2 regions of the Micromonospora sp. NPDC023737 genome follow, and region 2 is predicted to be linked to the other one. Evidence: predicted binding sites of a transcription regulator. Region 2 holds the regulator's gene; the other holds the start of a gene.

Region 1 (3,409 bases), on a different contig from region 2:
GTCCCGCCACGATCGGGAATCTAGTCCTGCACCGGGCGGCAGACCAGCACGGTCGGCGCGCCGGCGATCCGGGTGAGCACGAGACTCGCCGCCGCGTCGCCGGCCAGCCGCAGGTCCCGCCGGAGCTGCTCCGGGGTCAGCGCCGAGCCGCGCTTGAGGATCTCCACCCGGCCAACGCCCCGCTCCCGCAGGAGCGCGCGCAGCCGTTTCAACGAGAACGGCAACACGTCGGTGACCTCCAGGCAGCGGGCGTACGGGCCGAGCGTCGGAGTGTCCGCGTACAGGTAGGCGATGGTCGGATCGGCGAGTGTCGCGTCCAACTCGTCGGCCAGCTCGGCGACCAGGTGCGCCCGCACGACCGCCGGGTCCGGGTCGTGCAGGAACCGGCGTACCGGGCCGACGTTCGCCTCCCGGTCACCGGCGCCCGTCAGCTGATCGGCGGCGCCCCGGTCACGGTCGGACGCGTCGACAGGGGTCCCCTCCTTCTCGCTCAGCAGGGTGGCGCGGCGGGGGACCTCGGCGAGTTCGCCGCACCAGAGCGCCGCCTCGACCAGGTCGCCGTCGACGCTGACCCATTCCGCCTCGGCGCCGGCCGGGATCAGTCCGTGGTCGATCCCGGGGGCGACCTTCACCACGGTCCGTGGCGTCCGCTCCGCGAGCCGCGTGACGAAGTCCCAGGGAGGCGAGTACGCGTTCGGGTCGAAGATCCGCCGGCCGGTGCCGCCGGCGCGCCGGGCCGGATCGCAGAAGGCCGCCTCGACCCGGCTGACGTCGAACGCCGTCGCGTCGCCGCACTCCACGGTGAAGAGGTCGGCCAGCCCGGCGGCCTCGGCGTTGGCGGCGGCCATCGCGGCGGTCAGCGGGTCGGCTTCCACCCCGTACACCCGGATGCCGGCGCGGGCGGCGGCGAGCGCGTCCGCGCCCAGTCCGCAACCGAGGTCGGCCAGGGTGCGTACCCCGGCGGCCCGCAGCCGTGCGGCGCGGCGCGCCGCGACCACGCCCCGGGTGGCCTGTTCGAGGCCGGCGCGGGTGAGGAACATCCCGGCGGCGGTCGGCCCGAACTTGGCAGTTGCCCGCCGGCGCAACTCGGCCTGGGTCAGCGCGGCCGCCGCGAGCCCGGCCGGCACCCCGGCCGCGCGGAGGGCGGACGCGGCGGCCAGCGGGTCGCCGCCGGTCACCCGGGTCGCCGAGTCCAGCGCGGCGGCGCCCTCGGCGGTACGCAGGGCGGCCAGCTGATCGAGATCCACCCGGTCATTGTGGTGGCCGACCTCGACGCGCCGCCCGGCGGGTTGGCACTCTCCTTGACGGAGTGCTAGCCACGGAATAACCTGCGATTAGCACTCTCAACCTGAGGGTGCCAGCTCCCGGGTCACTCGACCCGAGTGCTGAACGCCAGGCGGACCGGCACCCGCGACGACGGCCCCGCCCGGTGGCATGTGGCAGATTGACGCTGGTCGGCCTTGCCGGCCGGCACAGAAACCAGTACCCCAGGAGGGTATGCCCGTGACTACCGCGACCAAGGTTGCGATCAAGCCGCTTGAGGACCGCATCGTGGTCCAGGCGAACGAGGCTGAGACCACCACGGCGTCGGGCATCGTGATTCCCGACACCGCCAAGGAGAAGCCGCAGGAGGGCACCGTCCTCGCTGTGGGCCCCGGCCGGATCGACGACAAGGGCAACCGCGTGCCGATCGACGTCAAGGTCGGCGACACCGTCCTCTACTCGAAGTACGGCGGCACCGAGGTCAAGTACGCCGGCGAGGAGTACCTGGTGCTCTCCGCCCGCGACGTCCTCGCGGTCATCGAGAAGTAAGCAACCGATCAGTGTCGTTGCCCCGGTCCGGTTCGCCGGGCCGGGGCAACGCCGCTTGAAGGGACATTCATGGCGAAGATCCTGAGCTTCTCGGACGACGCCCGACACCTGCTGGAGCACGGTGTCAACGCCCTCGCGGACGCGGTCAAGGTCACCCTCGGCCCGCGCGGGCGCAACGTCGTCCTGGACAAGAAGTTTGGTGCGCCCACGATCACCAACGATGGTGTGACCATCGCCAAGGAGATCGAGCTCACCAACCCGTACGAGAACCTCGGCGCGCAGCTGGTCAAGGAGGTGGCGACCAAGACCAACGACGTCGCCGGCGACGGGACCACCACCGCGACCGTGCTGGCCCAGGCGATGGTGCGCGAGGGCCTGCGCAACGTGGCGGCCGGGGCCAACCCGACCGGCCTGAAGCGTGGCATCGACGCGGCCAGCGCCAAGGTCTCCGAGGCGCTGCTGGCCCGGGCCGTCGAGGTGGCCGGCAAGGAGGCGATCGCGCACGTCGCGACGGTCTCCGCGCAGGACTCCACGATCGGCGACATGATCGCCGAGGCGATGGAGCGGGTCGGCCGTGACGGTGTCATCACCGTCGAGGAGGGCTCGACCCTCGCCACCGAGCTGGAGGTGACCGAGGGTCTCCAGTTCGACAAGGGTTTCGTCTCCCCGCACTTCGTCACCGACGCGGAGTCGCAGGAGGCGGTCCTCGAGGACGCGTACGTCCTGATCACCACGCAGAAGATCTCGGCGATCGAGGAGCTGCTGCCGCTGCTGGAGAAGGTCCTGCAGAACAGCAAGCCGCTGCTGATCATCGCCGAGGACGTCGAGGGTCAGGCGCTCTCGACCCTGGTGGTCAACTCCATCCGCAAGACCCTGAAGGTCTGCGCGGTCAAGGCGCCCGGCTTCGGTGACCGCCGCAAGGCGATGCTCCAGGACATGGCGATCCTGACCGGCGCCGAGCTGGTCGCCCCGGAGCTGGGCTACAAGCTCGACCAGGTCGGCCTGGAGGTGCTGGGCTCCGCCCGGCGCGTCGTGGTCGACAAGGACAACACCACGATCGTGGACGGTGGCGGCCAGGCCGCCGACGTCGCCGACCGGGTGGCCCAGATCCGCAAGGAGATCGAGGCTTCGGACTCCGAGTGGGACCGGGAGAAGCTCGCCGAGCGGCTGGCGAAGCTGTCGGGCGGCATCGCGGTCATCAAGGCCGGCGGCGCGACCGAGGTCGAGATGAAGGAGCGCAAGCACCGCATCGAGGACGCCATCGCGGCGACCAAGGCCGCGGTCGAGGAGGGTACGGTGCCCGGCGGTGGCGCCGCCCTGGCGCAGGTCCTGCCGGCGCTCGCCGACGACCTCGGCTACACCGGTGACGAGAAGGTCGGTGTCTCGATCGTCCGCAAGGCGCTCGTCGAGCCGCTGCGCTGGATCGCCGAGAACGCCGGCCACGACGGCTACGTGGTGGCGCAGAAGGTCGCCGCCGCCGAGTGGGGCAACGGCCTGAACGCCGCCACCGGCGAGTACGTCGACCTGGCCAAGTCCGGCATCCTGGACCCGGTCAAGGTCACCCGCAACGCGGTCGCCAACGCCGCCTCCATCGCCG
Region 2 (3,409 bases):
CGAACTCGCGCAGCATCCGCTCCTGTTCGGCGTCGAGCTTGCTCGGCGTACGCACATCGAGGTGCACGTAGAGATCGCCCCGGCCGGTGCCGCGCAGGTGCGGCACGCCGCGGGCGCGCAGCCGCAGCGTGCTGCCCGGCTGGGTACCGGCCTTGACGTCGACGGTCTCCTCGCTGTCCAGCGTCTTGATGGTCAGCCGGGTGCCGAGCGCCGCCGCGGTCATCGGCACGGTGACCCGGCAGTGCAGGTCGTCGCCCTTGCGGGAGTAGACGTCGTGGGGACGCTCGTGGATCTCCACGTAGAGGTCACCGGCGGTGCCGCCGCCGGGGCCGACCTCGCCCTGCTGGGCCAGGCGGATCCGCATGCCGTCCTCGACGCCGGCCGGGATCTTCACGGTGAGCGAACGACGGGTACGCACCCGGCCGTCACCGGCGCAGGTCGGGCAGGGGTGCGGGATCGTGGTGCCGTAGCCCTGGCAGACGGTGCACGGCCGGGCGGAGACCACCTGGCCGAGGAAGGTGCGCTGCACGGACTGCACCTCGCCGCGGCCACCGCACGCCTCGCAGGTGGCGAGGTGGGTGCCCGCCGCGGTGCCGGCGCCCGAGCAGGTGGTGCAGAGGACGGCGGTGTCGACGGTGATCGGCGCCTCGACACCGAACGCGGTCTCGTGCAGGTCCAACTCCAGCCGCAGGATCGCGTCGGCACCCGGCCGGGTACGTGGCCGAGGCCCCCGCGAACCGCCGGCGGCACCGCCGAAGAAGGCGTCCATGATGTCCTGGAAGCCGACGAACGGGCCGGCTCCCCCGGCACCACCCGGGCCACCGGCGCCGCCCCCGCCAGGCGCGAGGGGGTCGCCGCCGAGATCGACGATCTGCCGTTTCCGGTCGTCCGAGAGGACCTCGTACGCGGCGTTGATGTCCTTGAACTTCTCCTGTGCCTCCGGGTCCGGATTGACATCCGGGTGGAACTGGCGCGCGAGCTTGCGGTAGGCGCGCTTGATCTCGTCATCGGAGGCGTCCCGGCTCACGCCGAGAATGCCGTAGTAGTCCCTGGCCACTGCGTTCCGTGTCCTCATGTTCGTTTGCGTTGCGCCGGCCGCCGACCGGATCCGGCCGGACGGTACTGCCTAGTTCTGGGCCAGCAGATCGCCCACGTAGCGTGCCACGGCGCGCACCGTGGCGATGGTGCCGGGGTAGTCCATCCGGGTCGGCCCGAGCACGCCGAGGCCACCCACGATCGTCGAACCCGGGCCGTAGCCGGTGCTCACCACCGAGGCGGCGCGGAGATTGTCGATCTCGTTCTCGTCCCCGATGCGCACCCGCATCGAGCTCTCCTCGACCTCGCCGATCAGCTTCAGCAGGACCACCTCCTCCTCGAGGGCCTCGAGGATCGGGCGTAGCGAGCCCTGGAAGTCGAGCAGCCCGCCGCGGGTCAGGTTGGCCGTACCGGCCAGTGCGATCCGCTCCTCGTGCCGCTCGACCAGCGTCTCCAGCAGCACGCTGGCGAGGGTGGCCATGGCCGGGCGCAGGTCGGGGCTGACCTCGTCGACCAGCGCCTGCACCAGCGGGGGTGTCTCCGAGAGCCGCGTGTCGACCAGCTTCTCGTTGACCAGCCGCCGCAGGTCGGTGACGTCGTCGGCCGGGATCGGCCCCGGCATCTCCACGAGCCGCTGCTCGACCCGCCCGGTGTCCGCGATCATGACCAGCATCAGCCGGGTGGTGGAGATCGGCACCAACTCCAGGTGCCGGACGGACGAGCGGGCGAGGCTCGGGTACTGCACGACGGCGACCTGCCGGGTCAGCTGGGCCAGCAGCCGGACTGTGCGGTGCACCACGTCGTCCAGGTCGACGGCGCCGAGCAGGAAACGCTCGATGGCTCGACGCTCGGCCGGGCTGAGCGGCTTGACCCGGGACAGCCGGTCCACGAAGAGCCGGTAGCCGCGGTCGGTGGGCACCCGGCCGGCGCTGGTGTGCGGCTGCCGGATGTAACCCTCCTCCTCGAGCACCGCCATGTCGTTGCGAACCGTCGCCGGGGAGACTCCGAGCTGGTGTCGCTCGACCAGCGCACGGCTACCGACCGGCTCCTGCGTGGCGACGTAGTCCTCGACAATCGCGCGGAGCACGGCGAGCTTGCGGTCGTCGAGACCCATCCTCCCCACCTCCTACGCGCATCGGCCGCCGGCGTTCTGCGCCACGCGCGGCGTTCCTGGCACTCGACTGTAGCGAGTGCCAGTCTACGTCGGCAGGCCCGCCAACGCGATGATCAAGGACGGACCACGGGTGCGGGTCCTGCCCTCGTCGCGGTGACAGGACAGCCGGGCGGGGGGGCGGCCGGTGGTCGCCAGGTCGGACGGGTCGGCCCGGCGGTGTCGCTATGGCGTGACGTTGCCGGCGGCCCCTACCGTGACGTTCATGACTGAACCACCTCGCCCTCCCGGCGCGGGTGAGCCTGGCGGCCAGCCGTCGGACCCGACCCCGCCGCCGCCCGCTCCCGGGCCGTCCGCCGCGGACGAGCCGCCCACCGCACCCCTGTCCGGGGCCCCAGGCCCCGGTGCCTATCCCCCGCCCGGTGCCTATCCCCCGCCCGGTGGCTATCCGACACCCCCCGGTGGCCCGCAGTCACCCGGGGGCTACCCGCCCCCGGGTGGCGGCGCTCCTCCCGGGGACTACCCGCCGCCGGGCGTCGGGTATCCGACCGGCGGCGGCTACGGCCCACCCTCCGGCTACGCCGGCAACGAGGACAAGACCTGGGCGCTGGTCGCGCACTTCGGCGGCGCCGCGGGCATGCTCCTGAGCGGTGGCGTGCTCGGCTGGATCGCCCCGCTCGTGGCCATGCTGGCCCGGGGCAACCAGTCACCCACGGTCCGCGCGCACGCCGTGGGCGCACTCAACTTCCAGCTCGCCTGGTCGATCGTCGGCCTGGTCGGCTGGATCCTCTCCTGCATCCTCATCGGCTTCGTCGCCGTCGGCGCCGCGGTGATCATCGGCACCGTGTTCGGCATCATCGCCGGGGTCAAGGCCAACGAGGGCACCCCGTACCGCTACCCGATGTCGGCGAGCCTCATCAAGTAATCCCGACTGGCCGCTACCCCGCCGGCCGGGCACCCCCTAGGCCAGCAGGTCCCGTACGACAGCGTCGGCGAGTAGCCGGCCGCGCAGGGTGAGCACCGCGCGGCCGGCCGCGTACTCGTCCGGGGCCAGCAGGCCGGCGGCGTGCGCGCGCTCGGCGCCGGCCCGCCCCGTGTCGTCCAACACGTCGAGCGGCAGCCCGGTGGCGAGGCGCAGCCGTAGCATCACGTCCTCCATGTGCGCCTCGTCGACGGTGAGCACCTCCCGGGCCAGGCCGGGCGACCGTCCCTCGGCGAGGCGCTGGGCGTACGCCGTCGGGTGCTTGACGTTCCACCAGCGCA

Evidence for each region. The regulator HrcA, encoded in region 2, represses chaperone genes, less so after heat shock. The targets are predictions, from matches to a motif close to GGTTNGCACNCTCNNNNNGAGNGTGCNAACC.
Region 1: groES (co-chaperone GroES) is a predicted target of HrcA. The motif match lies at 1,333-1,363, and genes of this name have one in related genera.

Annotation. Positions count from the first base shown of each region.
Region 1 is NZ_JBFAAL010000002.1:256,237-259,645, forward strand. It holds gene ybaK (Cys-tRNA(Pro) deacylase) at 1-10, opposite strand, end outside; gene AB0F98_RS06610 (methyltransferase domain-containing protein) at 21-1,247, opposite strand; gene groES (co-chaperone GroES) at 1,498-1,812, shown strand; gene groL (chaperonin GroEL) at 1,882-3,409, shown strand, end outside.
Region 2 is NZ_JBFAAL010000018.1:73,487-76,895, reverse strand. It holds gene dnaJ (molecular chaperone DnaJ) at 1-1,057, opposite strand, end outside; gene hrcA (heat-inducible transcriptional repressor HrcA) at 1,127-2,149, opposite strand; gene AB0F98_RS27460 (DUF4870 domain-containing protein) at 2,412-3,071, shown strand; gene hemW (radical SAM family heme chaperone HemW) at 3,108-3,409, opposite strand, start outside.